4 regions of the Ruegeria sp. BB5 genome follow, and region 1 is predicted to be linked to each of the others. Evidence: riboswitches for the same ligand, from Rfam matches in the RefSeq annotation. Region 1 holds a riboswitch; each other region holds the start of a gene.
What was found. A riboswitch is a leader RNA that binds a small molecule or an ion and turns the genes downstream of it on or off. The one in region 1 is predicted to bind cobalamin.
Positions count from the first base shown of each region.

Region 2: it holds a riboswitch for cobalamin, as region 1 does, so the genes downstream of both, ACR0DL_RS07720 (CbtB domain-containing protein) here and ACR0DL_RS17555 (DUF1636 family protein) in region 1, are expected to answer to the same signal.
Region 3: it holds a riboswitch for cobalamin, as region 1 does, so the genes downstream of both, ACR0DL_RS07650 (DUF1636 family protein) here and ACR0DL_RS17555 (DUF1636 family protein) in region 1, are expected to answer to the same signal.
Region 4: it holds a riboswitch for cobalamin, as region 1 does, so the genes downstream of both, ACR0DL_RS18290 (hypothetical protein) here and ACR0DL_RS17555 (DUF1636 family protein) in region 1, are expected to answer to the same signal.

Region 1 is NZ_JBQFUX010000009.1:65,403-71,167, forward strand. It holds gene ACR0DL_RS17530 (polyamine ABC transporter substrate-binding protein) at 1-810, opposite strand, end outside; gene ACR0DL_RS17535 (RrF2 family transcriptional regulator) at 1,043-1,447, opposite strand; gene ACR0DL_RS17540 (GTP-binding protein) at 1,552-2,763, shown strand; gene ACR0DL_RS17545 (DUF1826 domain-containing protein) at 2,760-3,395, shown strand; gene ACR0DL_RS17550 (DUF6525 family protein) at 3,392-3,664, shown strand; cobalamin riboswitch at 3,830-4,036, shown strand; gene ACR0DL_RS17555 (DUF1636 family protein) at 4,139-4,495, shown strand; gene ACR0DL_RS17560 (ABC transporter ATP-binding protein) at 4,492-5,277, shown strand; gene ACR0DL_RS17565 (ABC transporter substrate-binding protein) at 5,296-5,765, shown strand, end outside.
Region 2 is NZ_JBQFUX010000001.1:1,546,175-1,551,939, forward strand. It holds gene cobA (uroporphyrinogen-III C-methyltransferase) at 1-678, shown strand, start outside; gene cobF (precorrin-6A synthase (deacetylating)) at 671-1,414, shown strand; cobalamin riboswitch at 1,458-1,664, shown strand; gene ACR0DL_RS07720 (CbtB domain-containing protein) at 1,701-1,871, shown strand; gene ACR0DL_RS07725 (CbtA family protein) at 1,876-2,574, shown strand; gene ACR0DL_RS07730 (hypothetical protein) at 2,641-3,135, shown strand; gene ACR0DL_RS07735 (DUF1636 family protein) at 3,132-3,476, opposite strand; gene ACR0DL_RS07740 (DUF302 domain-containing protein) at 3,618-4,076, shown strand; gene ACR0DL_RS07745 (thiamine pyrophosphate-binding protein) at 4,156-5,765, shown strand, end outside; gene ACR0DL_RS07750 (CaiB/BaiF CoA transferase family protein) at 5,762-5,765, shown strand, end outside.
Region 3 is NZ_JBQFUX010000001.1:1,531,807-1,537,571, forward strand. It holds gene ACR0DL_RS07640 (NAD(P)-dependent oxidoreductase) at 1-607, opposite strand, end outside; gene ACR0DL_RS07645 (LysR substrate-binding domain-containing protein) at 710-1,594, shown strand; cobalamin riboswitch at 1,667-1,875, shown strand; gene ACR0DL_RS07650 (DUF1636 family protein) at 1,959-2,348, shown strand; gene cobW (cobalamin biosynthesis protein CobW) at 2,345-3,400, shown strand; gene cobN (cobaltochelatase subunit CobN) at 3,404-5,765, shown strand, end outside.
Region 4 is NZ_JBQFUX010000010.1:49,408-55,172, forward strand. It holds gene ACR0DL_RS18275 (bifunctional 2',3'-cyclic-nucleotide 2'-phosphodiesterase/3'-nucleotidase) at 1-1,291, shown strand, start outside; RNA gene ffs (signal recognition particle sRNA small type) at 1,331-1,429, shown strand; gene ACR0DL_RS18285 (alpha/beta hydrolase family protein) at 1,462-2,319, opposite strand; cobalamin riboswitch at 2,455-2,675, shown strand; gene ACR0DL_RS18290 (hypothetical protein) at 2,759-3,166, shown strand; gene ACR0DL_RS18295 (protein-tyrosine phosphatase family protein) at 3,168-3,662, opposite strand; gene ACR0DL_RS18300 (DNA polymerase III subunit gamma/tau) at 3,796-5,556, shown strand; gene ACR0DL_RS18305 (YbaB/EbfC family nucleoid-associated protein) at 5,722-5,765, shown strand, end outside.

The DNA.
Region 1 (5,765 bases):
CTGGTCGAACCACATGCCCGAACCTTCTCGGAAAGCGCTATACTCAATTACAATCCCGTTTCCGGATTCGGCGGCCCGGCTTCGGGCTTGCAGGCCATCACCTGACCAGGCCATTGAAACGCACACTTCACCGGTCGCAAGGTCCGAGATATAGCCTGTCGAATTGAATTTCCTGACGTAAGGACGAACCGCGTTAAGAACCGGTTCAGCTTTGGCGATAACATCGAGATCGCGCGTATTCGGATCCTCTCCGATATAGGTCAGGGCAGCGGGGATAAGCTCGGAAGGAGCATCCAGAAAATTCACGCCACAATCGGACAGCTTGGACACGTACTCCGGGTTAAACAGCAGCTCCATCGAATCCAGTGGGATATCGCCACCAAGCGCCTCGCGAACTTTTTCGACATTCACAGCAATGCCCGTTGAACCCCACATATAGTTAACTGAGTAGCTATTCTCCGGATCGAAGGTCGCGGTTCGTTGTTCGATAGCATCCCACAGGTTAACCGAGTTGGGCAGTTGGGCTTTGTCCAGCGGTTGGAAGACACCGGCTTCTATCTGACGTTGCAAAAACGTGCCCGAGGGAAACACAACGTCATAACCAGACTTGCCTGCAAGCATTTTGGTTTCAAGCAAGTCATTGGAATCGAAGTTATCGTAGACGACTTCGACCCCCGTTTCGGTGGTGAATTTCTGCAGCAGAGACTCGTCGATATAGTCAGCCCAATTGTAAACATAGACCTTTTCCTCGGCGTACAGCGCGGTTGTGAAAAGCAAGGTCATCGACGCAGCCGTCAATATTGATTTCATTGTGTACTCCTAGGGCTTTGCAACATGTTCCCGGTGGGCTGTGAGAAACGCGGTCCACCCGTCTTATGGTCATGAGGCAGATCCAACAAGCCCGAAGTTAAAGCTGAGCCTTACCAAGGGACGTATCCCCACCCCAGTTGGTGCGCCCCTTAAACAACAGGAATGTTGCACCCATAGCGTCAAACGATGTGGTGAGAATGAAGAGAAACTTGCCGCGATACTTGATCAGGTATTACTTGCCTCTGACTTCGGAGATGGTTGTCTCGCCGAGACGGTCGACTAGGCTTTGCTCGATCTCCTTCATGATACTCGAAACGCGACGGTGCAACGCATGTTCCACTGAACATTTGGGGGCATGGTCTTCTCTGCCAGAGGCGATCAGACTTTCGTCCAACGCAAGATACACATCCGCCAGGGTTATGCTGTCTGGTTCGCGTGCCAGACTCCACCCTCCTGCGTGGCCTTTTTCCGAAGTTAACAGACCCGCGTCACGAAGCCGTCCCAAGACGCGGCGTACCACCACCGGGTTCGTCCCTGAATGCTCGGCGATATCCGCAGATGTACGCTTACGATTCGGATCTCCGGCCATGTGGCCGAGCGTGTGCAGGGCGAGGGATAGGCGGCTATTGCGCTTCATTTGTCGTTCTTCTCCAAGCAGATATCACACGTAACAATAACTGTTGCATTCGTCTAGTAACTGCGTAAGTTACGTGATTCTCAAGGCACCATTCGGAGCAACCCATGTCAGATACCCGACTTCCTGTCACCGTCCTTTCCGGCTTCTTAGGGGCGGGCAAGACCACCCTTTTGAACCGAGTCCTGAACAACCGCGAAGGGCGTCGGGTCGCGGTCATCGTCAACGATATGTCCGAGGTGAATATCGACGCCGATCTGGTACGGGCCGATACCGAACTCAGCCGGACGGATGAAACTCTGGTAGAAATGTCGAATGGCTGCATCTGTTGTACCCTTCGGGACGATCTTTTGGAGGAAGTCCGGCGCCTCGCTGCGGAAGGACGTTTTGACTACCTGCTTATTGAATCCACAGGCATTTCCGAACCATTGCCTGTGGCAGCAACTTTCGATTTCCGGGATGAAGCGGGCGACAGCTTGTCGGACGTGGCGCGGCTCGACACCATGGTAACGGTTGTCGATGCGGTGAACTTGCTGAACGATTTCTCGTCCCACGATTTCCTACGAGACCGAGGCGAAACGATGGGAGAAGAAGACGAGCGAACTCTGGTCCACTTGCTTACGGATCAAATAGAATTCTCTGATGTGGTGATCCTGAACAAGGTTGATGATGCGGGGTCAGAAAAAGTTGATGCGGCCCGCAAGATCATCCGCAGTCTGAATGCAGATGCCGAGATCATCGAGACCAACCATTCGGAAGTTGCCGCAGAAAAGATCCTGGACACCGGCTTGTTTGACTTCGTGCAAGCCTATGAACACCCGATGTGGGCAAAGGAACTGTACGGCTTTGCCGACCACGTGCCTGAGACTGAGGAATACGGGGTTGCGTCATACGTTTACCGGGCGCGACTTCCGTTCGTTCCCGAACGCATTTTGGACGTTCTCAACGGTGATCTGCCAGGGGTGATCCGGGCCAAAGGCCACTTTTGGGTTTCGACACGCCCCGACTGGGTGGCTGAATTTTCACTCGCCGGCGCATTGTCCAGCGTCAAACCACTCGGCACCTGGTGGGCATCAGTTCCCGAAGAGCGACGCCCCGCACATGACAGCGCCCGCGCCTATATGCAGGCCCACTGGCAAGAGCCGTGGGGCGACCGCCGTCAAGAGATCGTTTTCATCGGTGCCGGGATCGACTGGCAAAGTTTGAAGGCACGATTGGACAATTGCCTTATTCCAGCAGTTTCGGCGGCAGGGCCCGACAATTTGCCGGAACTGCCGGACCCCTTCCCGATTTGGCGCCGGGCAGAGGATGCAGCATGAACTTCGTTAGAAAGCCCGTGAAAGACAACGTCACCGGTGTGAGCTTCGCAGATGATCCGGCGGCACTCCGCACTTTTGCACAGCCAAACTGTGCCGCTTTGATTTGGCGCCGGCGAACCCCGCCGGATATGCAAAGCTGGCTTGACCAACTTGATCCCAAGTCTTTGCCAAGTGGGCGAGTCATTCTTCCACCAAGCGCCGTTAAGACGACCGTGGGGCAACTCTGCGATATCTCCGGTATGCCTAACGGGACTGAAAGAGCGTGGCTTCAGGATGATATCACTTCTCTGGCCGACATGTTCTGCGAGCTGATGAACGCCAACTTCCTGCGGCTGCGGCTGGATGTTGTCACCACCAATGCTTGCCGTAAATTTCATACCGATGCTGTCACCGCCCGGTTGGTCTGCACCTATCGTGGCACTGGAACACAATACGGCACCTCGACTGATGGAAACGATCCCGCGCTTGTGTTTACCGTTCAGACCGGCGCTCCGATCCTGCTACGGGGAACACTCTGGCCCGAGCGACCATCGTCAGGGATGGTGCATCGCTCGCCTCCAATCGAAGGTACCAGTGAATCCCGTCTCGTCTTGGTTTTGGACCCAGTGGAAAATCCGGAAACCGAAGCATGAGACGTAACCTCGGGCAATGCAGCTTGCGCCGCAAGCATCGATCAACCGATCCGATGGATGTGTTTGACGGCCTTCCAGCCCCGTTGCGACAGTGGTTGTCAGAAGCGGCATTGCCATGGTCACCGGTATCCGCGCGCCGCATCTGGTCAAAATCGCGGGCCAAGGGGCTTTCATCAGAAGAAACGCTCGTGTCACTCAGCCAGGCCGAAGCCCGAACGCTCGCGCGTGACCGGCAATCGACTGTTTTCAAATTAAATTCTCAAACATGAAGGAAAAAATGCCACCTCTAACACAGTATGCTGTCGCGACCCATGCGGCACTGGGTGTCGCACTTACAGCGAAAACGCATGCGGCAGACTTCGAAACCCTGAGCGTTTGAGTTCCGATCGAAAAGTTGTTGTTTCAAATCGTGATTGACATGGCCCCCAGTCTAAGACAAGCAAGGGCCAGATGGTTCCCGATGGTACGCCCAAGGGATGAAAAGGGAATACGGTGCGGTTCGCCACTTTGGCGCCAAATCCGTGACTGCCCCCGCAACTGTAAGCGGTGAGCGACGCCAAAATCCACTGGTCATTGGGCCGGGAAGGATGGCCAAGCATCGACCCGCAAGTCAGGAGACCTGCCATCACATGTTCAACCAACCCGGGGCGGGGCGTCCTGGAAGGAGGCTTTGATGGCACGTCTGAAACGTGTGTACATGATCGGCACCTTCTGTCCGCGCTTGGCTTTAAGCGGAGCGGACTATGCCGGAAACACCTGACCATTTCCTTCTGATCTGCTCGACCTGTACCGGCGCATTGCCTGTTGATGTCATGCGCAATGCGTTGACCGGCAGGTTGCCAACCGGGTTCGCAGTGCGCACCGTTACCTGCATGGCGGGCTGCGCGCGACCAACAGCCGTCGGATTTCAGGCTGTCGGCAAAGCACACTACCTGTTCGGCGATATTGAAACTGCCGAAGATTTCGACGCGCTGGCGGAATTCGCACATCAGTACCGCAACGTCGCAGACGGTTGGACCAACGCGACGGACCGGCCGCAACCACTATTTACAAAAACCCTTTCTCGTTTGCCTCGGATTCAATTGGGGGAGCCATCATGACGACCTCATCTTTTCTGGTTGCGCGTGATCTCGAATACTATGCGCTCAATGGTGACGTTCTTCTGCAAGGTGTCTCGTTTGAATTGGCCGAGGGCGCGATACTGGCAATTGCCGGTCCAAATGGGGCGGGAAAAACCACGCTTTTGAACCTTCTGTGCGGGGCGGCTGAGATTGTATTGGGCAATGTATTGGTCAAGGAACGCAGCCTGAAAAATATGCCCGCAATGGAACGCGCCCGCATGATCGCTGTTGTGGGCCAGCAAGAACAACCGGATGGCAGGCTGTTGTTGCGGGACTATGTTGCCATGGGCCAGATTCCGATCTGGGCCGACCGTTCGGCGGATGAACATGCCAGAGAACTTAACAGAATCCTTGAGCTGACCGACCTTGGCGCGCTGGCAGACAAGCGCATGGCGGTACTGTCCGGGGGCGAACGTCAACGCGCGCATATCGCCCGGGCACTGGCACAGAACCCATCGTTGTTGTTCCTGGATGAGCCAACCAACCATCTCGATCCAGATGCCAAGGGTCGGATGCTGTCTCTGATCGCCGAACTCGGCATCACGGTTGTGATGATTGTCCATGATCTTGTCATGATCCCGGAATTCGCCACCCACGTGGCCCTGATGAAATCAACGCGGCTGACGGGATTTGGCCCCGTGGCCGAAGTGCTGACCCCCCAGCGGGTCCGCGATACTTTTGGCGTTGAATACCTGTGTTTTCACCACGAAGGCCGCGTGATTCCAGCGCTGGATATCCGAAAATCCACAATCTCAACCTAAACCAAGGAACATTCCCCAATGAAACACATCTGGTCCGTGGCGCTGGTCACAGCCATGGCAGGCGGCGCGTCCGCCCACGAGGTCACCGTCGACAACTGCGGAGCGCCGCTGGTGTTCGAAGCCCAGCCCGAGCGTCTGGTTGTGCATGACATGAACATGACCGATATGGCCTTCGCGTTGGGCCTGCAGAACAAGATCGTCGGTCTGACCGGCATCACCGGCTGGTACAAAACCAGCCCGGAATTCGACACCCTGCGCGGCGACATCCCCGAACTGGCACCGAAATACCCAACGGTCGAAAACCTTGTTGCCGTGGAACCCGACCTGTTCTTTGCTGGCTGGTATTACGGCATGAAGCCGGGCGGAGATGTGACCCCGGATACGCTGGAGCCCTTTGGTATCAAGACCATGATCCTGACCGAAAGCTGTGTGCATCTGGACAAGGATCGCCCCGAAGCCAGCATGGACCTGCTGTTCAATGACGTCCT
Region 2 (5,765 bases), on a different contig from region 1:
TTGACCCTGAAGGCGGTCGACCGGATGCAAAAAGCAGATGCGGTGCTGTTTGATGACCTCAGCAGCGGCCCGATCCTAAGTCATGCGCATGACGATGCAGATCTGGTGGGCGTGGGCAAACGGGCCGGGCGACCCTCACCCAAGCAGGATCACGTGAGCCGCCTGTTGGTGGATTACGCCAAGACCGGTGCTCGCGTAGTGCGATTGAAATCCGGTGATGGCGGGCTGTTTGGCCGGCTGGAGGAAGAACTGGTTGCCCTGCGTGCGGCCGGGATCGAATACGAAATCATCCCTGGTATCCCTTCGGCGGTTGCGGCGGCGGCAGCAGCAGGAATACCCCTGACACGACGCCTGACTGCGCGGCGGGTGCAATTTGTCACTGGCCACGATGTCAGTGGCAAACTGCCCGAAGATCTGAACCTGCCCGCGCTGGCCGATCCGGATGCAACGACTGTGGTGTTCATGGGCAAACGGACCTTTCCCCTGTTGGTAAATGCACTGCATGAGCATGGCCTGCCGCTGGAAACACCAGCCCTGATAGCCGAATCCGTATCGACTCCCGACCAGAGCCTGCACCGTGCAACAATTGGCGCGCTGTCGCAAAAGCTGGAGGCCGAGATCGGCACAGCCCCGGCGCTGATCCTGTATGGCCCGTTGGCAGAGTTCGACGATGTTTGAATTGTCTCTGATCGGAATTGGCACTGGCAACCCGGATCACGTGACCTTGCAAGGAGCAAATGCCATCCGCGATGCAGACCTGATCCTGATCCCGCACAAGGGTGAGAACAAGGCTGATCTGGCCGGGTTGCGCGAAGAGATCATTGCAGCTGTGACTGGCACTCCGACGCAGATCGCCTATTTCAACATTCCCAAGCGCCGGGCTGATAATGGCTATCTACGTGGGGTCGACGAATGGCATGATGCCATTGCCCTGCGCTGGCACGAGGCGATTGCTGCCCATCCAGATGCGCGACAAGTGGCGCTGCTGATCTGGGGCGACCCGTCGCTTTATGACAGCTCGCTGCGAATCGCGTCGCGGCTGGACCCTCAGCCCTCGACACGGGTGATCCCTGGCATCACCGCGCTGCAGGCATTGACGGCCGCCCACGCCATTCCGATCAATGATCTGGGCGCGCCTTTTGTTGTGACCACCGGACGGCGGATCAGGGATGAAGGCTGGCCGGCAAATGCCTCGAAAGTAGCGGTAATGCTGGATGGCGAGTGTTCGTTTCAATCCCTGGACATGGCCGATTATGACATCTGGTGGGGTGCCTATGTCGGCATGAAAGAGGAAATCCTGATCAAAGGCGCTTTGACCGATGTGGCGCAGGAGATTCTGGACACCCGCGCCAAGGCACGTGCCGATCATGGCTGGATCATGGATATCTATTTGCTGAAAAAGCGCGTGATCTGACCTAAAAGGTCGCAAATGACGATTGCACCAGCGGCACCATAGAGGCTAAATGAACGCGTCTGGTCCTGCCGGAGACATCCGGATGCTAAGAGGGAATGTGGTGCGACTGCCATGGCAGCCAAATCCACAGCCGCCCCCGCGACTGTAAGCGGAGAGCCCCTGTTCAACCAGCCACTCCTGTTCTCAGGGGGAAGGCGAACAGAGGCATCGACCCGCAAGCCAGGAGACCTGCCAGGCGACAATTGAAACACCGGCCGTCGGGTGCGGCGGCAAAGGAGATTAAAAGATGGCAACACAAACGCAAACAGCATCCGCCTCGCGCGCCGGTATCCTTCCGGTCATGTTCGCGGTGGTTCTGGGTCTGGGTATCATCACCCTGACCGGTCACGTACAGGCCGCGGCGCTGCATGACGCAGCACACGACGTGCGCCACGCGACCGGCTTCCCCTGCCACTAAGACCATGTTCAGTCGTATACTGACCAGCGCGTTGTTCGCTGGTGCTGCAGCGGGGCTGATAGCCGCCTTGCTGCAGTTGGTCTTTGTGCAACCTGTTTTGCTGCACGCAGAGCTGTACGAATCCGGTGAGCTGGTGCATTTCGGAGCCGAAGCCGTTTCGGCGCATCCCGAATTGCCGGGCATGTTCTCGGAACTGACCCGTGACGCGCTGAGCGTCATCTTCACCATGCTGACCTATACCGGTTACGCGCTGCTGATGGTTGCCCTGATGTCCGTGGCCGAAGGCCAGGGCCACACGATTGATGGCCGTACCGGCGTGCTTTGGGGTCTGGCTGGGTTCATCGCCTTTCATCTGGCGCCTGGCTTTACCCTGGCACCAGAGGTGCCTGGTGTAGCGGCGGCTGACGTCTATGCCCGACAGGTCTGGTGGTTTGCCACGGTTGGTGCTGCGCTTGTTGCGCTGTGGTTGATTGCGTTTGGCGGCAACCTGATCAGCTATGTGATCGCAGCAGCCCTGTTGCTGGCACCCCATCTGATCGGAGCGCCCGAACCGGATGTGTTCACCGGCCCCGTCCCGACCGAGATCGGCGCTCTGTTCGCCGCTCGCGCCTTTGGCATCGGTCTGGTGGCCTGGGTTCTGGTCGGTGCCTTTGCCGGGTATTTCTGGCAAAGCGAAGGCAAACGCGTCGAAGCAGCGGCCTGATCCTCTCATATAATTACGCGCCGGGTTCTGCCCGGCGCGTTTCTTTTTGCCCTAAAGGAAAGAAAAATGGCACGCTCACTTGCCCTTTTTGCAATCGGCCTTGTGTTCGGTGGTGGTGCTGGTTTTGTGCTGGCGGCCGCCAATGGCGTCACGTTTGACGGCCACGATCATGGCGATCCGTCCCATCACGGCGGCGCGCATGCCGAAGCGATGGCCCATGACCATTCGACCACGGTAAACCTGCCCGCAGGGGCGGACGCGCCCAGCGTTGCAATCGCGCTGACCCAGGACCCGATGGCCGGGTGGAACCTGCACGTCATGCCGCAGAATTTCCGGTTTGCCCCGGAAAACGCGTCAACAGCCGACGTAGACGGCGAAGGCCACGCGCATGTTTACGTCAATGGCGAGAAACTAGCCCGGCTCTACGGCAACTGGATACACATCCCCGACCTTCCGAAGGGAGAGGTCGAGGTTTCGGTTTCGCTGAACGCAAACAGCCACAGCGCACTGACGGTCGACAACGTACCGGTCAGCGCTGCCGTGACCGTTCAGGTCGATTAAAGCGCCGGTATCCGCGCGCGCAAACACATCCGAAGTCGCCCGCAGGGTCGGGCGTCTTCGATCCAACCTGCGGGACTGTCCAAATAGGCTTTGCAGGTCGCGACGATGTCTTCGGCATCGGTAACGATATCGACCCCCGAAAACACGTAAGACGCCCGTCCTGCGGCCTGCAATGCCAATGCGGTCGGCTCAGCGCAGCCACTGAAACAGGCGTGATCCGAGATGACGACCCGACCATTCAGCCCTGCACGCACCAGCGCGTCATCCACGGCCTGCCTCTCGGCCACTCGGTCACGCGTTCCCGCACAACTGCTGCAAATCAATAGGCGTATCGGGTCCACGTGTGGCCTCGTGTTTGATGGTTTGCATGTTTCTGCGGCTTTCTGGACGTCGGCGCAATCCTGAATACGTACGGAAATGTGCGTGCGCGGAACTCGGATTTCTGGCATCACTCAGACAGTCACATTGAACGAGGCACCGTCATGCGCACGCTTTTGGGTTTGCTCTGTCTTCTCGCCCTGCCTGTCCGGGCCGAGGAACCATTGTCGGGTTGGGCAGTGTATCCAACCGTCAAAAGCTATGAAGAACTGGTCGCGGATACGAAGGCTGCGGTGAAGGAAAACGGGTTGATCGTGGTCACGCAGGCTGGTCCGACCAAGGCGGCTGCAGCCCGTGGCATCACTATACCCGGCAATCTGGTGATCGGTGCCTTCAACAACGACTATGCCGTGCGCGTTCTGGAAACCTCTGTCAGTGCAATGATCGAAGCGCCGATTCGCTTTTACGTGACTGAGAACGACGACGGCACCGCCACCCTGTCCTACAAAACGCCCAGCTTTGTCTTTGCCCCCTATGTGTACGAGGGCGGAGAGCCTTTGCGCGATATTGCCCAAGAACTTGACACAAAGTTTCAGTCAGTGGCGGAATCCGCAGCCAAATAGTCACACTGACGTGAACCTGCTTGCGTCTGGCTACGTCCTCCGCAATCTGCTGAGCAACGAAAACTTCGGAGCATAACGAATGCAGGACCTCTCCCCCCGCGCGGCTGACCTTTTGGCCCAAAGACTATACGAGGCCGGATGCCGCCACGCTTTTGGCATGCCAGGCGGAGAGGTTCTGACGCTGGTGGATGCTCTGGAACAGGCTGGGATCACCTTTCACCTAACCAAACACGAAAACGCTGCCGGCTTCATGGCCGAGGCGGTTCACCACCGTGATGGCGCGCCTGCTATTCTGGTGGCCACTCTGGGCCCCGGCGCGATGAACGGGATCAACGTTGTGGCCAACGCGCTGCAGGACCGGGTGCCGATGATTGTTCTGACCGGCTGCGTCGATGCGGATGAGGCGCTGACCTACACCCATCAGGTGATGGATCACGCGCAGGTTTACCGCTCAATCACCAAGGGGACATTTACACTGACGGCGCAGGGCGCAGATGTGGTCGCAGACAAGGCGGTATCACTAGCCAACCAGCCCCGCCCCGGTCCGGTTCATATTGACGTGCCGATCTCGGTTGCGGATATGCGCGTATCCGGGAGCAAACGCCGCCGTCTGGTCAAACCCGCTGCGGTCGCGCCCGAAGGAAACTGTGTTGAGAAAGCCCGCCGCTGGGTGACCGAGGCCGAACGCCCCATCGCGATCTTGGGTCTGGACGTTCTTTATGACGACTCGCGCAATGTGGTTCAGGCGTTTCTGGAACATTTCAACATCCCCTTCGTGACCACCTACAAAGCTAAGGGCGTCGTGCCCGAGGATCATCCTTTGTGCCTGGGCGGCGCAGGTTTGTCGCCCTTGGCCGACAAGCATCTGGTGCCGTTGGTCAAACAATCCGATCTGGTGTTGTGTCTGGGGTATGACCCGATCGAAATGCGCCCTGGCTGGCGCGAGATCTGGGACCCCGAGGAAAAGCGCGTCATCGATATCTCGGCCGTCGTCAACGATCATTACATGCATCAAGCCGGGTTGAATCTGGTCGCCCACACGGGCGCCACGCTAGAAGCCATCGCCAAGGGGAACCCCGCCCGCGCGACGTGGCCGGGTGGTGAACCCGCGCAGGTTAAGGCCGCGCTGGCGCAGGCCTTCCCCGCGGATGATGACTGGGGCCCGGCGGCCGTGATCGCCGAATCCCGCGCCGCCCTGCCCGCTGATACGCTGGCCACCGCCGACAGCGGCGCGCATCGCATCCTGCTGAGCCAGATGTGGGAGTGCCACGAAGAACGCGGGCTGATCCAATCCTCGGCCCTGTGTACCATGGGCTGCGCCGTACCGATGGCCATTGGCCTGAAACTGGCTGAGCCTGACCGCCCGGTCATCAGTTTCTCGGGCGATGCTGGTTTTCTGATGGTTGCCGGAGAGCTGTCGACCGCAGCCGAGATGGGCTGCAATCCGATTTTTCTGGTCTTTGTCGACGCCAGTCTTGCGCTGATCGAGTTGAAACAGCGCCAGCGTCAGATGGGCAATATGGGCGTGGATTTCGACCGCCACGACTTTGCCGCCATGGGGCAAGTCTTTGGTGGCTATGGACATACCGTCCGCAACCGCGCAGAACTGCGGTCGGCGCTGGAGCAGGCGGTCAAAGCCGACCGCTTTACCGTCATCGCTGCAGAAATCGAGCGTGGAGGATATGATGG
Region 3 (5,765 bases), on a different contig from region 1:
TTATCGCCTCATAAGTGGTGTTCAAATCCATCCCGGCCGCTTTGGCCGTTACCAGCGCTTCGGCACAGGTGATCAGGTTGGCCGTCGCCAGATAGTTGGTCAGAACTTTTAGGACCGAGGCTGAGCCCAACTCCCCCGTGTGCAGCACGCGCCGCCCCATCGTGGTTAAAAACGGCAGAATCCGCTCAAAGGTTTCGCGATCACATCCGGCGAAAATCGAGATATTGCCAGTAGCCGCCCGGTGGCACCCGCCCGAAACCGGGCAATCCACCGCCGCGCCTCCACGCTCGATCACCATGGCGCCCAGTCGTTTAACCTCGGCTTCGTCGGTGGTCGACATCTCCATCCAGATCTTGCCCGGCCCGACCTCGGGCAGCAAATCTTGCATCACTGCGTCCGAGGCCGCCGGGGACGGCAGGCAGGTTATAACGGCATCGCAGTCCCGCATCATCTGCGCCGGGCTTTCCGCGGCTTCGGCCCCCTTGGCCACAAACTCGGCCACCAAATCGGGGTTAAGGTCGTGAACCGTCAGGTCAATCCCGTTGCGCAGAAGCGAGCCGGACAGTTTGCCGCCCACATTTCCTAAACCGATAAATCCGACTTTCATGTTTCCCTCCTGACGGTCGTATTCGGGCCGAGTATCAGTGTTGTCTGTTAGAAACGAAAATGATTAATAATGCCAATTATGGTCAAAATAATTTGGTGATATATGGACCGCCTTCCAAACCCCACATGGTTGCGCAGCTTTGAAACCGCCGCGCGGCATCTGAATTTTACCACCACAGCAAAAGAGCTGGGCCTGACGCAGACGGCGGTCTCATTGCATATCCGGTCGCTTGAGGCCGAGCTTGGGCAAAAGCTGTTCACCCGGAATGCCCGGCGGTTGGAACTGACTGAGCTGGGGCAGTCTTATTCGTTGACTGTGCGGCGTGCGCTTGGTGACATCGCCCTGTCCACCAACAGCCTGTTCGGCCCTGCCTCTCGCCAGACCCTGACAATCCGTGCGGCGATATCGACAGCCACCTATTGGGTCGCGGCGGAACTGCCCGACTTTACCGCTCGCCACCCCGAGATCCCCGTACGCCTTGTCTCGCACATCTGGAATGACAGCGTGGCCCCCGGCGATGTGGATGTGGAAATCCGGTTGGGTTATGGCGATTGGCCCGGCGTTCAGTCCGAAAAGCTGACAGACGAAATGCTGGTACCGGTATGCCGGGCCGGGGACTCGCCCGCGACCCTGAACGTACTGCGGCAAGGCCCTCTGATTCATATCCTTGGATACGAAGACAACTGGGCGCGGTACTTTCAGGCCAACGGGCTCTCGCTTCCGGACCAGCCGCCCCGACATTCGGTGGACACCTCGGTCGCAGCACTGCAACTTGTGATGGCCGGGGCGGGCTATGCAACGGTTCTGGAACGGTTCGCCAGGAATGCGATCCGGCAGGCCGCGCCGATTGCAATTGCGGGCCCTGCGATTCCCTTTGCCCAGTCGCATTACCTGATCAGTACACAAGGCGCTGCGCAATCGACCGCTGCGGCAGGGTTGTTTTGCGCTTGGCTGCGCGAGAGGCTGGCCGCGCATGCCGCGGATTGACACAGGCTGGTCGCTTTTTCGGTTTGAACGATTTCACCATGCGCCTCGTGCTTGACAAGCCCCCTGCCCGTGCCGCATGTCGCATGCGTTGGTGTCCATCTTCGGATGGATGAAAAGGGAATGCGTCAGCGGGCAACCGTCAAACGCAGCCGCCCCCGCGACCGTGACCGGAGAGGGTGCCCAATGCCACTGGCCCGCAAGGCCGGGAAGGCGGGACATCTGCCGGGGCAAACGCCCCGACATCCGCAAGCCGGGAGACCTGCCAGCGCCCGAAGTTGAAACCGGACGGGGTGATCCGGTGTCGGGTCCATGTGCAGACGTGGCCCGCATGAAACCCCGTCCCCTGCAAAGAGGATTTGGGGGGATGAGAGACGTGACCGAGACTGCACCAGTCGAGCTGCTGGTCTGCACGACCTGTCGGCGTGGCCTGCCGATTGAAGACGATGCGCAACGTCCAGGTGCCCTGCTGCACAAAGCACTGGAAGACGCCGATTTGCCCGAAGGTATCGTGCTGAAGCCGGTCGAGTGCCTGTCAAATTGCGATCAGGGTTGCTCCATAGTGCTGCGCGGCGGACCAACCCGCTGGACCTTTGTGTACGAAAACCTGAACGAAACCGACCATGTCGACACCATCGTCGAAGGCGTCACCAAGTACCTCTCCGCCGAAGACGGTCTGGTCAAATGGCGCGAACGTCCCGAACATTTCCGCAAAAACTGTGCGGCCCGCATTCCCCCGATTGGAGCCCTGAAATGAGCAACCTCGAAAAACTCCCCGTCACTGTGATCACCGGCTTTCTGGGTTCGGGCAAAACCACGCTGGTCAAACATCTAATGCAGAACCCGCAGGGCAAGCGTCTGGCCGTTGTCGTCAATGAATTTGGCGATGTGGGTGTGGATGGCGACATTCTGAAATCCTGCGCCATTCCCGATTGCCCGGCGGAAAATATCATGGAACTGGCCAATGGCTGCATCTGCTGCACCGTGGCCGATGATTTCATTCCGACCATCGAGGCGCTGATGGCACTGGAGCCGCGCCCTGATCACATCCTGATCGAAACGTCCGGTCTGGCTCTGCCAAAGCCGCTGTTGAAAGCGTTTGACTGGCCCGATATCCGCTCGAAAATCACCGTGGATGGCGTGATCGCTCTGGCCGATGCCGAGGCTGTCGCCGCCGGTCGCTTCGCCCCGAATGTCGAGGCTGTGGACGCCCAGCGCCTGGCCGATGACTCGATCGACCACGAAACACCCCTGTCCGAGGTTTTCGAGGATCAAATTTCCTGCGCCGACATCATCCTGCTTACCAAGCCCGATCTGGCTGGTCCGGAAGGCGTGGCAAAGGCCAAAGAAGTGATCGCAGCCGAGGCTCCGCGCCCCCTGCCCGTCGTCGAAGTTGCCGAAGGCGCTGTGGACGTGCGCGTCGTACTGGGGCTTGAGGCTGCCGCCGAGGATGACATGGATGCACGCCCGTCGCACCACGATGGCCACCACGATCATGAACATGACGATTTCGAAAGCATTATCGTCGAGTTGCCGGAACAGACCGATCCGGCAGCACTGGTTGCTAATATCGAACGCTTGGCAAATGAGCTGAACATCCTGCGGGTCAAAGGTTACGCCGCTGTCCAAGGCAAACCGATGCGCTTGTTGGTCCAGGCGGTTGGCGCACGCGTGCGACATCAGTACGACCGCCCATGGGAACCCGGCGAAGAGCGCCGCTCGCGTCTGGTGGTGATTGCCGAACATGACGACATCAAAGAGGCCGCGATCCGCGAGATCCTCGTGGGTGTGACCGAGGCCGCCGAGTAAGCCATGCACGTCGTCTTCCGCGAAAGCCACGGGCTCGAGGAAACCGAGACCCCGACCGATCTGGGCCAAAGCCCGGCGGATCTGGTGGTGCTGTCCTTTTCGGACAGCGACCTCGGAGCTTTCGCGGCAGGCTGGCATCGCGGTGGCGGGGCTGAGGGGCGGATGCCCACGATGCGGTTGGCCAATCTGACGGCGTTGAAACACCCTCTGTCCGTCGACACCTACGTCGAACAAACTCTGGAAGGTGCGAGAGGCATCCTGATCCGCCTGATCGGCGGCGTGCCTTATTGGTCCTATGGCCTGCAGCAGGTTCTGGCGCTGGCGCAGGACAAGGGCATCGCGCTGGCTGTCCTGCCAGCGGATGGGCGCGAAGATACGCGGTTGGACGACTTTTCCACCCTACCCGTTTCAACCCTGCGGCGGCTGGCGCATCTGTGCGATACCGGCGGCGAAGTTGCAGCGCAGGCCGCGCTGGCACAGATGGCGCTGGCGGCGGGGCTTTATGCAGGCCCTGTGATGGGGGCCAAAACCATCCCCGAATGCGGCGCCTGGTGCCCGGATCGTGGCGTGATCCCAGTGGAAAAGGCGTTCACGGGCGATGCAAAACGCATTCTCGTGAGTTTCTACCGCGCTTACCTGACCTCGGCGGACACCGCCCCGGTCGCGGCCCTGATCCGTAACCTACGCGCGCGCGGGTTCGAGGCTGTGGGCCTGTTCGCGCCGTCGTTGAAAGCCCCAACCGCCGCCGAATGGTTGCGCGGAAATATCGTAGCAATGCAGCCGTCGGCCATCATCAACGCCACTTCATTCTCGGGCAAGGGCGCGTCTGGCACATCTCCGCTGGACGCGGCCAATGTCCCTGTGTTTCAGGTCGCTTTGTCAACTGCACGCCGCAAGGCCTGGGCCGAGGCGGAACGTGGCCTCTCGCCCGCCGACCTTGCCATGCATGTGGTGTTGCCCGAGGTGGACGGGCGGATTTCGGCGGGCATCGCCTCATTCAAAGAACCCGGGAAACGCGACCCACATCTGGAATACTCGCGATTTGCCCACCGGGCCGAAGATGAACGGATCGAAGCCATCATCGACCGGGTGACCGGGTGGCTGGCTTTGCATGACAAGCCCAAGGCCGATCAAACCCCAGTGCTGGTGCTGTCCACTTACCCTGGTAAGGCCTGGCAGATGGCCCATGCTGTGGGGCTGGACGCGCTGGCCTCTGCCGAGGCGATGTTGGCCGATCTGCAGGACGAAGGGTACGACACCGCCCCCGCCCAACCCATTACCGAAACCCTTATGGATGCAAGGGTATCGTGGCCGCTTGCGGATTATCTGGCGGCGCTGGCCGATCTGCCGGATGAATTGCGCAGGGACCTCGAAACCGTTTGGGGACGGCCCGAGGATGATCCAGCATTAGCAGACGGCGCTTTCAATTTCACCGCTTTGCGTCGTGGCAAGGCCCTGATCGCGCTGCAACCCGAACGCGGCACGCCCGAGTTGCGCGAGGATGATTACCACGACCTCTCACGCACCCCACGCCACGGCTATGTGGCCTTTTATCTGTGGCTGCGCAGAGGGTTGGGTGCGGATGCGCTGATCCATATCGGCGCGCATGGCACGCTGGAATGGCTGCCCGGCAAATCGGTCGCCCTGTCGGCGAATTGCTGGCCCGAGGCGCTGATCCGCGATCTGCCGGTGATCTACCCCTTCATCGTCAATGACCCCGGCGAGGCCGCGCAGGCCAAGCGCCGGATTGGGGCGGTCACGCTGGGTCATATCCCCCCCCCGATGAAGGAAAGCGGCACGCCCGACCGGATGGTGCGGCTGGAATCCCTGCTGGACGAGTTTTCGAACGCCGACGGGCTGGACCCCAAGCGCCGGGACCGCCTGCAAGAAGATATCCGCGATGAGGCGCAGGCCATCGGGTTGGAAAGCGATCTGGGTCTGGATCAGGCCACCTGCACCGCCGAGGCAATCACCCGCATCGACAGGTTTGTCTGTGATATCAAGGAAAGCCAGTTCGGTGACGGGTTGCACATCTTTGGTCGCACGCCTGAGGTCACCGGTAATTTCGACCCCGCTCCTTCCGCCCGTGCGGAACGCAGGGCTCTGCTTGACGTGCTGGCGGGAAAACGGATCGAGGCCGGACCGTCCGGTTCACCCTATCGTGGGCGGTCGGATGTGCTGCCTACCGGTCGGAACCTCTATACCACCGATCCGCGTTCGGTTCCTACCCGCGCCGCCTATACCCAAGGAGTGAAGCTGGCCGAAGAGCTGGTGCGGCGGCATTTGCAAGAGGAAGGTGATTATCCCAAGGGCCTGATCGTCGACTTATGGGGCTCGGCCACCATGCGCACGGCAGGCGAAGAAT
Region 4 (5,765 bases), on a different contig from region 1:
AGTGACGAATCTGAAAGCGCAGGGTTGCGATTTGATCCTTGCGTTGGCGCATACAGGGATAGGGTCGGCCGAACCGGAAACGGGTTTGGAAAATGCCGTCATCCCGCTGGCCGGTATCGAAGGAATTGATGCGCTGATTGCCGGGCATTCACATCTGACACTGCCCGGAAACGCACATGACGGGATTGAGCACGTCGATGCAAATCGGGGTCTGGTTCACGGAAAGCCGGTGGTCATGCCCGGTGCGTCCGGGTCATTTCTGGGGGTGATCGACCTGACATTGGACAGGGCGGGAAATGGCCATTGGACCGTTCAGGATCATCGCGTCAGTCTGCGGTCGATATGCCCAACCAAACCCGACGGCTCACCCAAGCCTATCCAGGAAGACCCTGTTTTGGCGCGCCTTTTCGCCCGGGGCCATTCGGAAACCCGGCGGCGCACGGCGCAACCCGTTGGCCAGACCGATCAGCATTTGCACAGCTATTTCAGTTTTTGCGCCCCGGACAGAGGTTTGGTTCTGACCGCCGCGGCCCAGGCAGCAGCCCTGCGGCCCTATCTGCTGGACACGTCATTTGCGGATTTTCCTGTTCTGTCCGCGACCGCGCCTTCAAAGTTCGGGGGGCGTGCCGGCCCCCGGTTTTTCACCGACGTCCCGCCCGGCCAGATATGCCTGCGCCATGTCAACGACATGTATGCGTTTCCCAATGAGCTGCAGGCGGTAGTTGTCACCGGAGAGCAGATCAGCGACTGGCTTGAGATGTCTGCAGGCGTGTTCAACCAGATTACGCCGGGACATCAGACCACATTGGTCGACATCAACAGGGCGGGGCATAATTTTGATATTATACAGGGGCTTACTTATCAATTTGATCTCTCTCAACCGGCTCGGTTCGACGCTGGCGGTCACTTGATCGACCCCGTCAACCGGCGCATTCGCAACATTCGCTTTGACGGCCAACCGATGGCCGCCGATCAACGGTTCGTCGTCGCACTGAACAATTACCGTGCCAATGGCGGGGGTCACTTTCCCTTTGTTGATCAGGCCGAGCCCATCGCGCTGCCGAACCTGCCTGTTCAGCGCGTCTTGCAGGACTATCTGTCCGGCGCACTGCCGCAAGATCCCTTGCAATATGCGTCCTATCCTTTTGGCTTTGCCTCGATGCAGGGCGCGACTGCGCTATTAAGAACCGGTCCGAAGGCACAAACTCACATTGCCGAGCTTGAAGAATATGACCCCCACGTCGTCGGAGAAGACGATGAGGGCTTTTTGCTGATCCGTTTGACGCTCTGACGGGTTGTGTTTCCTGCGCCCGTTGCCTATATCAGACCCCGAGAGGTTGGCGCGGGCGAGCGCCTCGCCAACCTGGTCAGGTCCGGAAGGAAGCAGCCACAACGAGCCCCGCTTGGGTCGATGTCCAACCTCTCACTTAAACTCCCGACATTGAATTGTTGCGAACAGGCCTAGGCAATCAACCGTGGCCAGACAGCCGAATTGCGCCGGGCAAAGGCACCGATATGGCCAACCTCGGACAGTCCGAACTCGGCCGGAGACAACAAATGGCGGCGTGCGTTGGGCCCGTACAGATCAGCCAGCCGCCAGACCGCGTTCTTTGGCACCAGATCGTCATCCTCAAAGCTGAACAGATCCACTGGTGTGTCTGACTGTGCCCAGCGGGCCTCGGGCAAGGACACGCCGATTTCGGGCAGGTAGTTGCGCGGCGCAGTACACCAGCGGCGCCACTGCCAATAGACACTGGCAGGCAGGTTCGATCCGAATCCCAGTGCCTTGCCCGGCAGGTAACCCAGCGCTTTTACGGCCAGGGGCGCGTGTCCGTACCAAAACAGCAAAGCCAACGCCCGATAAGGCCAGGGATGGTCCGACACAGTCACCGGCCCGGCGCAGACGCAGATCATGCGGTCGATCTGATCAATATCGGGCTGAATCGGCCCCAGCATACCGCCGACGGAATGGCCGATGCTCCAGTGCTGCGCGTCGGGGTATCGCCTGCGCATCTCGGCCCGAGCCGCAGGCATGTCGATCAGCGCCCAATCCGCCATCGTGGCCTGAGCTGACTTCAATGGCCTGCTCTGCGAATGACCGAAATCGCTGTAATCATAGGTCAGACAGGCAATGCCATGTTCCGCAGCCAACCAGCGTGCGAAGTGCTGATAATAGTCGCGCGGCACTCCGGTGGCGCTGTGGATCACCACTGCGATCCCAGGTTCGGCCACCGGCAGGTACAGCCGAGCCGACAGTTGGGTCGAACCAGAAGGAAACTGAAAATCCTCGGTTAAAACAGCTTGTGCGGTATCCAGCATGGCGCCCTCAATCTGAACCGATTAGTTCACCACCCCAAACGGCATCTTTTGCCACCCTAAGTCAATCCTGTTTCCGCATGACCACGCGTCCACTTTGCCCCACCAAAAGGCGGCTTGACTCAGGTCACCCCTACCCGCTAGCGATTGGGTGATGGTTCTCGTCCCCGGTCCCCGGGGCGGGATGAAAAGGGAACACGGTGCGGTTCTGCCCGGAATACCGGAACGAACCAAGGCCGCGACTGCCCCCGCAACTGTAAGCGGTGAGCAATGCCGAAACACCACTGGCCGCAAGGCTGGGAAGGTCGGCAACGCAACGACCCGCAAGTCAGGAGACCTGCCATCGAACAAGAAACCGAAACTCGGGCGGGGTGTCCGGGCAGGTCGTCAGCACGCTGTCACACCTGATCCATGCCCCCGTTCCACGCGCGGAGGGCGCAATATGATCTGGAAGACAAAGACGAACCAGTATTCCGCAACCGTTTGCCAACGCACCGGAAAAACCTGTCCGGCGCTGGCACAGATGGCGCGCGCGATCGTGCAGGCGATGGACGCGGCCGTTCCTGCGACGACGTTTGATTTTGAGTTCGACGGCAGCACTGAGCTGGCCTATTGCACGCAAGGATGCAGCGCACGGTTTCGCGCTCAAAAAGACCTGATCCGGGTCTTTTGTGGAACAAGCGAGGATGCGCCCCTCGAGTCGCTGGATGCTTACGCAGATATGATGTTCGGCCCGGATGTGACCATGCGCCCCGCAGGCATGCTAACCACCCCCCCCTGCGCCATGCTTGAGGTCACAGCGATCCCGCCCAACCCGGTGGCACAGGCAGAGCGGCAGGTGGCGCTCTGATCTAGCCGCGCGTCCGCCCAAGGGCTGCCCATTCCATCTGGCCGTCGGTCTCGACGGCGCAGGACCGCACCGCCCGCAAACGGGCCAACGCTGTCTCGGGGTCTTCGCCATGCTCGACCATAAGGCGCAGCACGATCATCCCGGACCGGCCACAGCCGCCCCGGCAATGCACCAGCACCCGCCCCCCGCAGGACAGGATATCAGTCGCCGCAGGGCTGACACTGCCCCACGCCGCGTCAACCTCAGGAGGCGGCGTACCGAAATCCGCAACCGGCAGATGCACCCATGCGATATTGAGTGCGTGCAGGTCTTCGCCAAGCCCACTTGCGCCCTCTTGCAGTATTTCGACCTCGGTGGTCATCGAGATCACAAGATCCGGCTGCCAGTCGCGGATCATTCCCAAGTCCCGCGTATACCCGCCACCGCGCCCCGGAAGGGGCGACAAGGCAACGGTGCCGTTTCCAATCTGAACTGAATGAAGTGCGAACTGGCTCACTACGGACCCTCCCTGATACTCGCTTCTAAGGCGTGCAAATTGTGCTGCAAACCGAAATTCACCCAAGCCTGCTGTGGACGCGGGCGGCGGGGGTCTCTACGCTGCATCGGAACCCGAATCCGACAGAGCAGATATGAACGACACGCCCAGCCCCGCCTATCAGGTTCTTGCCCGCAAATACCGCCCGGAAACTTTTGCCGATCTCGTCGGTCAGGATGCCATGGTGCGCACGCTGAAAAACGCGTTCGAGGCCGACCGCATCGCGCAGGCCTTCATCATGACCGGCATTCGCGGTACCGGCAAAACCACCACGGCCCGGATCATCGCCAAGGGCATGAACTGCATCGGCCCCGATGGCGAGGGTAAGCCGACCACGGAACCCTGCGGCCAATGCGAGCATTGCGTGGCCATTATGGAAGGCCGCCACGTCGATGTGATGGAGATGGACGCCGCCAGCCGCACCGGTGTGAACGATATTCGCGAGATCATCGACAGCGTCCGCTATCGCGCCGCCAGTGCGCGCTACAAAATCTATATCATCGACGAGGTCCACATGCTGTCGACCAGCGCGTTCAACGCGCTGCTCAAGACGCTTGAAGAACCGCCCGAGCATGTGAAGTTCATCTTCGCCACCACCGAGATTCGTAAAGTGCCAGTGACGGTTCTGTCGCGCTGCCAACGGTTCGACCTGCGTCGGATCGAACCCGAGGACATGATCAGCCTGCTCGGCAAGATTGCGGCGGCGGAAAACGCTCAGATCGCGGATGACGCGCTGGCGCTGATCACCCGTGCAGCCGAGGGTTCGGCGCGGGACGCGACCTCGCTGCTGGATCAGGCGATCTCGCACGGTGCTGGTGAAACCAGCGCCGATCAGGTCCGCGCGATGCTGGGCCTGGCTGATCGCGGTCGGGTACTGGACCTGATGGACATGATCCTGCGCGGGGACGCTGCAGGCGCACTGACCGAGTTGGGTGGGCAATATGCCGAAGGAGCCGATCCGCTGGCCGTGCTACGCGATCTGGCCGAGATCACCCATTGGGTCTCTGTGGTTAAAATCACGCCAGACGCAGCCAATGATCCCACCGTTTCGCCGGACGAGCGCGCGCGTGGTCAACAAATGGCCGAGGCCCTGCCGATGCGCGTCCTGACCCGGATGTGGCAGATGTTGCTTAAAGCGCTCGAAGAGGTCTCGGCGGCCCCAAATGCCATGATGGCAGCTGAAATGGCAGTGATCCGGCTGACCCATGTGGCAGACCTGCCCAGCCCGGAAGAGTTGATCAAACGTCTGCAAGACACGCCCCCACCGCCAAATGGCGGACCCGGTGGCGGGATACCGGCGCCATCGCATGCCGCGGTTCAGACGCAAGTGCCGGTGTCATCTTCTTATTCAGCTCCCGCCCATGGTGGGGGCAGCGGCGCTCCCAGCGCGGCGTTGGCGCAGGATGTACAAGCCGCCCTGGCACGTTATCCGACCTTCGATCATGTGGTCGAACTGATCCGCGCAAACCGGGACGGCGTGCTTCTGGATGAGGTCAAGCGGTCTTTGCGGCTTGCAGCCTATCAACCCGGGCGTATCGAATTCCAACCGACCCAGCGTGCCTCGGCCCAGTTGGCGCAACGTCTGGGAACCGCCCTGCAGCGATGGACCGGTAACCGCTGGGCCGTCACTGTCGTCAACGAAGGCGGTGGCGAGACGATCTATGAAAAGGAAAACGCGGCTGAGGAAGCATTGAAGGCAGAAGCCCGCGAACACCCGCTGGTGCAGGCGGTTCTGGCCCAGTTCCCGAAGGCGCGGATCAAAAGCATCGAAACGCCAGAGCAACGCGCAGCCAAGGTCGAAACCGAAGCCCTGCCCGAGGTCGAAGACGAATGGGACCCGTTCGAGGAAGACTGAGCCACTTCAACACACACCCCCGAAATCCTCCCGCACCCGCCACGGGCCCAACGGGAGGAAAGGTCTTTCAAAGACCTTGACGACGGGCGGGAGCAACCCCACCCCCTTGTGCCACACGGGTACCGCCCGTATTTAGGCGACAAAGCGATACACAGGAGAATACCGATGCTCAAAGGACTCGGCGGTCTGGGCGACATGGCCAAGATGAT